2 regions of the Salibacterium sp. K-3 genome follow, and region 2 is predicted to be linked to the other one. Evidence: riboswitches for the same ligand, from Rfam matches in the RefSeq annotation. Region 2 holds a riboswitch; the other holds the start of a gene.
What was found. A riboswitch is a leader RNA that binds a small molecule or an ion and turns the genes downstream of it on or off. The one in region 2 is predicted to bind S-adenosylmethionine.
Positions count from the first base shown of each region.

Region 1: another riboswitch for S-adenosylmethionine. It lies ahead of ACW9JV_RS09960 (methionine biosynthesis PLP-dependent protein); the one in region 2 lies ahead of metK (methionine adenosyltransferase).

Region 1 covers NZ_JBSVZE010000001.1:2,011,594-2,015,002, forward strand. The annotation lists gene ACW9JV_RS09955 (bifunctional homocysteine S-methyltransferase/methylenetetrahydrofolate reductase) at 1-627, opposite strand, end outside; gene ACW9JV_RS09960 (methionine biosynthesis PLP-dependent protein) at 659-1,765, opposite strand; SAM riboswitch class I at 1,867-1,974, opposite strand; gene ACW9JV_RS09965 (hypothetical protein) at 2,038-2,202, opposite strand; gene prsW (glutamic-type intramembrane protease PrsW) at 2,219-2,869, opposite strand; gene ACW9JV_RS09975 (asparaginase) at 2,985-3,409, shown strand, end outside.
Region 2 covers NZ_JBSVZE010000001.1:1,029,264-1,032,672, reverse strand. The annotation lists gene ACW9JV_RS04985 (gamma carbonic anhydrase) at 1-332, shown strand, start outside; gene ACW9JV_RS04980 (hypothetical protein) at 543-779, opposite strand; gene metK (methionine adenosyltransferase) at 835-2,043, opposite strand; SAM riboswitch class I at 2,205-2,318, opposite strand; gene ACW9JV_RS04970 (thiol-disulfide oxidoreductase DCC family protein) at 2,365-2,760, opposite strand; gene pckA (phosphoenolpyruvate carboxykinase (ATP)) at 2,937-3,409, shown strand, end outside.

The DNA of each region.
Region 1 (3,409 bases), 980 kb from region 2:
TAAAATGTGGTAGGGGCCCATCCGGCAGTTCAGGCCCGCGACATCAGCCCCTGCCTTCTCTAGTTCCCGAAATACTTCAGTGACCGGAACCCCGCCGTGCATCACACCCACTTCACCAAGTGCGGCCTGTGCGATAATTGGTACGTCTGTCATACTTCGGAGCAGACGGGTGGTATCCAACAGTTCCTTCCAGTCGTAAAACGTTTCCAGGATCAGTGCATCCGGGCGTTCAGCAAGCAGCGTTTCCGCCTGCATGCGGTAAGCGTTCTGGATGGTCCCGGGGGAAACACCCAGTTCCTGTACGCCCGTGATACCGCCTATCGTACCAGCAGCAAAAGCGTCGGTCCCGGCAGCCTCTCTGGCCAGACGCATCCCCTCCCGGTTTATTGCTTCGACCTCATGCTCCAGTGAATATTTTTCAAGTTTGACGGTGTTGGCTGCATAAGTATTGGATTGGATAATGTCCGCGCCAGCTTCTGCGTATTCCTGATGTACCCGTTGGATGACACCGGGTTCAGTAATATTAAGCGATTCAAATGAACCACTGTATCCTTTATCATAAAGGTAGGTTCCCATAGCACCGTCCCCTACCAGTACTCTTTTTTTCAACTCACTGACGATATTCAATACATGTCCATCCTTTCCTCATATATCCCGTTCAGGACAGTCCGTTCAGAGCCTGATCCAGATCCCCGATGATATCATCCGCATTTTCGATGCCGACTGAAAAGCGGAGCAGTCTGTTGCATACCCCGTTGGCAGTTCTCACTTCTTCCGGCATATCTGCGTGTGTCTGCGTTGCGGGATACGTTATGAAACTTTCCACCCCGCCCAGACTTTCTGCAAACGTAATAACCTGCAGGTTCTGCAGCAGCGGATTGACCCACTCTTCCTGTTCCAGGCGGAATGAAAGCATACCTCCCTGACCCGGATACAGGACATCTCTGATTTTTTCATGGCTTTCGAGATAAGCTGCCACCGCCCGAGCATTTTCTGTATGTTTGTGCATCCGCAGCGACAGTGTCTTCATTCCTCTCATTAAGAGCCAGGAATCCATCGGAGAAAGCATCGTTCCCATCCCATTCTGAAAATCGCCGATTGTTTTTCCCGTCTTTTCATCTTTGGTAACCACCAACCCGGCAATCACATCATTATGCCCGCCTAAGTATTTGGATGCACTGTGAACGACAATATCCGCCCCTTCCTGCAAGGGCTGCTGCAAAAGTGGTGTATAAAATGTATTGTCGACAATAAGTAGAAGGTCGTGCTCTCCGGCAAGGGCGGCCAGCGCTTCAAGATCGGCTTCCTGCATGAGGGGATTAGTCGGCGTTTCAATAAACAGCGCGCGTGTACGTTCATTAATCAAAGAAGCAAAGTTCTCCACATGTCTTGGATCGCCGTACTCTATTCCAACCCCCCACCGGGTCCATCCTTCTTCAAACAGCCTGTATGTCCCCCCGTATAAATCCTGGGAGGCAAGCACTTCATCTCCATAAGAAAACATCGAAAACAGTGTTTGAATAGCAGCCATGCCGGAACTGAATGCGAATCCCTGGGTACCGCCTTCGAGTTGTGCTATGGATTGTTCAAGAATGTCCCGGGTCGGGTTTCCTGTGCGCGAATAATCATAGCCTGTCGACTCTCCAATGCCGCGGTGGCGGTAAGCCGTCGAAAAGTAAACGGGCGGATTCACCGCACCGGTCTTTTCATCTGTATTATTTCCTATTTGAACAAGACTGGTTTCTACGTGATAGCGACTGCTCATTATCTTCACACCTTTAACTGGGTAGTATATGTAATAGAATAAAAGGAAGGCCTTCTTCCTAATAAGAAGAAGGCCTGTTTCACAGAACGAACATTCACTTCCTCTTATCTTTCAGGTTGAAGAAAACCTGACGGAATTAGCACCTGACCGATCTGCGGCTGGTTGCTGAGATATCAACGGGCCTTTCCCTCCATCTCTCGTGATAAGAATCCGTATAAATCTATTGTTAGTAAAACCGTACACGATTTCTGTACGTTTTGCAACAAGGAATATTATTCAGGTGTTGCATCAATGCGGAGCGTCGATACATTGCCGCATATACACTGTTTAAATCCGGTGTCGAGTTCACCATTGTCGTTGGTCCGTCCGCGCAGCACGTACTTTTCCCCACAGCTTGGGCAGCGCACAATAACGCGGTACCGTGTTTCAACAGTCATGCTTTACGCACCCTTTCTATGCCGTATTTTCATCCGCCTTTTTCGTCCGGGATAAGGCAAACCACCATAAAAAGAACATAAACGGAACGATGATATATAATACATTTTCATGGATGGTGAGTAAAATATAATCATACAAACCATGCAGGAGAAGCGGCACAAGAAGGGAAAGCAGCAGCCAGAAAAAACAGCGTCCCCTCCCCTCTTTTCCGGAAGTTCCCATGTAATATCCCATAACCACGCCGAACAATGCATGGCTGGAAACGGGAAGGAACGCACGGCCGATAGCTGAGTCAATGCCAAGCGCCATCAGATACATCAGATTTTCGGCTGATGCGAATCCAAGCGATAAGGAAACCCCATATAAAATGCCGTCATATCTCGTCTGAAAAGGGACGAAACGGTACACGGCAAAATACAGCAGGAACCATTTAAAGAATTCTTCCAGAGCAGCTGCACTGCCGAACGCTTTTGCCAGGTCCGCCGACAGTACCGATTCTGCTTCAAGAGCGTACTGCAGCACCATGATTGGAAACACAAGCAGCGCACCGATAACAAAGGCTCTAAGCACCTGTATGAGCGTATTGGATTCATATTCATTCCGGAGATAAAAATAACTGAGAAACGCAATGGACGGTGCCAGAGCTGCTGTTATCAGCGCAATCACTTTCGTTTTCCAACCCCTCTCGTTTTCTTATCTTAACATGGTGTTTTCAGACGGGAAAAGAGGGCTTATGATAGTATTAAGTCGCAAAATTCAGCGGAAAGGGATGATAGTTCAGATGAAGACAATTGTTGTTTTACATACCGGCGGCACCATCGCCATGAAGGAAGATAAAGAAAGCGGAGGGGTCTCAACCGGCGGTACCAACCCGCTGCAGCAGTGGAATGTCCTCAAAGACAACAGATTCCATGTTATTCAGGAAGATCTCATGCAGCTACCGTCTCCCCACATGACTCCCGAATGCATGCTTACCCTTTACAAGGAAATGAACGACCGTATCCACCAGTTTTCTGCCGATGGAGTTGTTATCACTCACGGAACAGACACCATGGAGGAGACCGCTTTTTTACTGGATCTCTTTCATGACCAGGATATTCCGGTTGTCGTAACCGGGGCGATGCGGCCGGCCGATGATATCAGTTCCGACGGTCCTGTTAACTTGGAAGGCGCCATCCGGACAGCGGCCAGTGACAAGTCTTTCGG
Region 2 (3,409 bases):
TTCACCAAAGCCCGAAAAATCCCCTTATTCTAGAAGATGACGTCACGATTGGGCATATGGTTATTTTACATAGTGCCATTATCCGGAAAAATGCGCTGATCGGCATGGGCTCCCAGATTCTTGACCGCGCGGAAATCGGCGAGGAAGCCTTTATCGGCGCCGGCACTCTCGTTCCTCCGGGCAAAGTCATTCCACCGCGGACGCTGGCCCTCGGAAGCCCAGCGCGGGTTGTGCGTGATCTTACCGATGAAGACCTGAAGGAAATGCATCGTATTCAACAGTCCTATGTAGAAAAAGCCAGATATTATAAAGAAGAGACCGGGCGATGGTGAACCCATTCCCACGATGAATGTAAAAGGGAATGGAACAAAGCGGTACGTCCCCCGACATACGAATGACAAAAAGAACCCGGCTCGAGTGTCCGAAAGGATAGTTGGAAGCGTTTTGTTCAACCCCTCCTTTTGTGCAAATCAGCTGGCGCTTTGTCCATCAGCAGCCTGAAATGAAAGGTATAGTATCCGCAGGATGACGTCTTGCGGACACTACGTCGTTAACATTCGACCATAGTGGTATCGAGTGGATGGCTTGGAGCCACTAGGCACCGGTGAAAGAGTCATAGTATCCTCAAGGACATCCCTTGTGGATACTAACGGTACCATGCGGTCATCCAGTGTACCCGGCATCCTGTGACTGCACCGCTTCCGGTACGCTTCTGCTTCCCAGCATCCCGGCGGCTGCACACCAAAGACCCGAACGATGTCGGCTTCTTTAAGCAGCATGACAGACCATCGTCCGGGTTTTTATTTACTCCGTGTTATTTTGTTCCGGCCTGTTTTATGTCACTTCTCCTGCCTGGGCCTTGAGTGTTTCGGCTTTATCGACTGCTTCCCAGGGAAGTTCGACATCTGTTCTGCCGAAATGGCCGTACGCGGCAGTCTGCCGGTAAATAGGACGGCGGAGGTCGAGCATTTTGATAATGCCGGCAGGCCGCAGATCAAAGTTGTTCCGCACAAGATCGGCAAGTACATGCTCGGGAACTTCCTCAGTACCAAACGTTTCCACCGAAATCGATACAGGCCGGGCAACGCCGATTGCATAGGCGAGCTGCACTTCACATTTTTCAGCAAGACCTGCAGCGACAATATTTTTGGCAGCATAACGGGCGGCGTAAGATGCGGAACGGTCCACTTTTGTTGCATCTTTGCCGGAAAAAGCTCCGCCGCCGTGACGGGCAAACCCACCGTACGTATCCACAATGATTTTTCTTCCGGTCAATCCGGCATCCCCCTGTGGTCCGCCGATCACAAAGCGGCCGGTCGGATTAATGAAATAATTCGTTTCTTCATCCAGAAGGTGTTCCGGAACCACCGGGTAAATGACATGTTCTTTCAGGTCTTTGTCAATTTCGGCCAACGATACCTTAGCATGATGCTGGGTGGATATCACAATCGTTTCCACCCGCAGCGGCTTCCCATCTTCTCCGTATTCAATAGTCACCTGGGTTTTGCCGTCCGGGCGCAGATAAGGAACAACCCCTTCATTCCTCACTTCCGTCAGGCGGCGCGCCAGCTTATGGGATAAAGAAATCGGAAGCGGCATTAACTCCGGTGTTTCATTATCGGCATAGCCGAACATCAATCCCTGGTCTCCGGCACCAATCGCCTCCAGTTCATTTTCGGTCATCTGCCCTTCCCTTGCTTCCAGAGCATGGTCCACTCCCTGAGCGATATCGGCTGACTGTTCATCAATCGATGTCAGGACAGAACACGTTTCGTGGTCAAATCCATACTTGGCTCTTGTATAGCCTATTTTTTTCAGAGTATCCCTCACGATACTCGGAATATCAACGTATGTTGAGGTTGTGATCTCGCCGGCTACCAGAACAAGGCCGGTATTCACCACCGTTTCGCACGCCACCCGTGCGTTGGGATCCTTCGATATAATTTCATCCAGAATGGCATCGGAGATCTGGTCGCAGATCTTATCCGGATGACCTTCTGTTACTGATTCTGATGTAAATAAACGTCGTCCATCGGTTGACACGTGTACTGCCCCCTCTTCGTACTAGATTCTTACGGCACTCATTCCCCTATCTTTCCTATTAAAGACGAGCAGGCGTAAACAGTGTTCCTGTCAGCTGAAAACATAAAGACCCCTTTTTCCATGGCGAGGAAAAGGGGTCTCGATCCGTTCACCTTTTTCGCCTCTTATCTTCCAAGACGTTATTCCGTCTTTCCAGGTTAGCACCTTTGCCTCTGTAACAGAGGATGGTTGCCGGGCTTCAATGGGCCTGTCCCTCCACCATCTCGGGATAAGAGTATCCGTTCGCAGTCTATCGTAACGCAGAACAGGTTCCCTGTCAAATCAGGCGCCGGGAACACCGCACGTTCCCGAACTGCATGACTTTCCGGACAGTCTGTGGCGGTTGCGTGCTACCAGCCTGTACACTCTCCTGCCTGCACAGTCCACTCCCGGCAGCTGCAAAAGCGGCGATACCCACTTTCCGGCTGGGAGCAGCTGTATGAGTCGTTTCACGGCGGCAAAACCGGTATAAAGATAGGTTCCGTTCTCAAGCATATGCATCGCTTCCTGTACATTCCGCCCTTTTAAAAATGGGTAGTCTTCTAATATACCAGGTTCCTGAATATCCCGCCAGATAATTTTTCCTGTCCGGTCCCCTTTTTCTATGATTCGTTTTGACTCTCTGCAGATGCCGCAGCTCTGGTCATAAAAAACGACGATGGCTGGTTCATGATTCAAAGCTAACCCTCCTGCCTTCATTTCTTTTAGTATAACATATTAAAAATATGGATTGACTGCCTGGAATTTGAGAAAAGAATAACATTTTATAATAAAAAGTATAGACTGTTTAATGAAATGTGTTATACTAATTTGTAATTAAGATAATAATTTGATCAAAGAAAGGATTTTCCGCCATGATGTCGACTCGTCTTTCCACCTCCCTAACCCGTCTGCTCCAAGGAGAAAACGTGAATATGGACCTCCCTGTTTCCCGTTTGGTGGAAGCTTCTCTGTTCCGCCGGGAAGGTGTCCTTACTTCCAACGGGGCCCTCTCTGTGGAGACAGGAAAATATACAGGCCGGTCCCCGAAAGACAAGTTTATCGTGGACGACAGCACCTCCCGCGGACGTATCGACTGGGGGGAAGTAAACCGCCCGATCAGCAGAGAAGTGTTCACGTCACTGTATGACCAGGTCCTCCATCATTTAAAAAGCCAAAAAGAACTTTTCGTCACAAACGGGTCGGCCGGCGCAGACTCTTCCTACCAGCTGCCGATACGTGTCATTAATGAATACGCCTGGCATAATCTGTTTGCCCGGCAGCTGTTTCTCCGCTCCGGCAGTCCTGAAAATGAAACCGGCCGGGAGCCTTTTACGATTATCAGTGC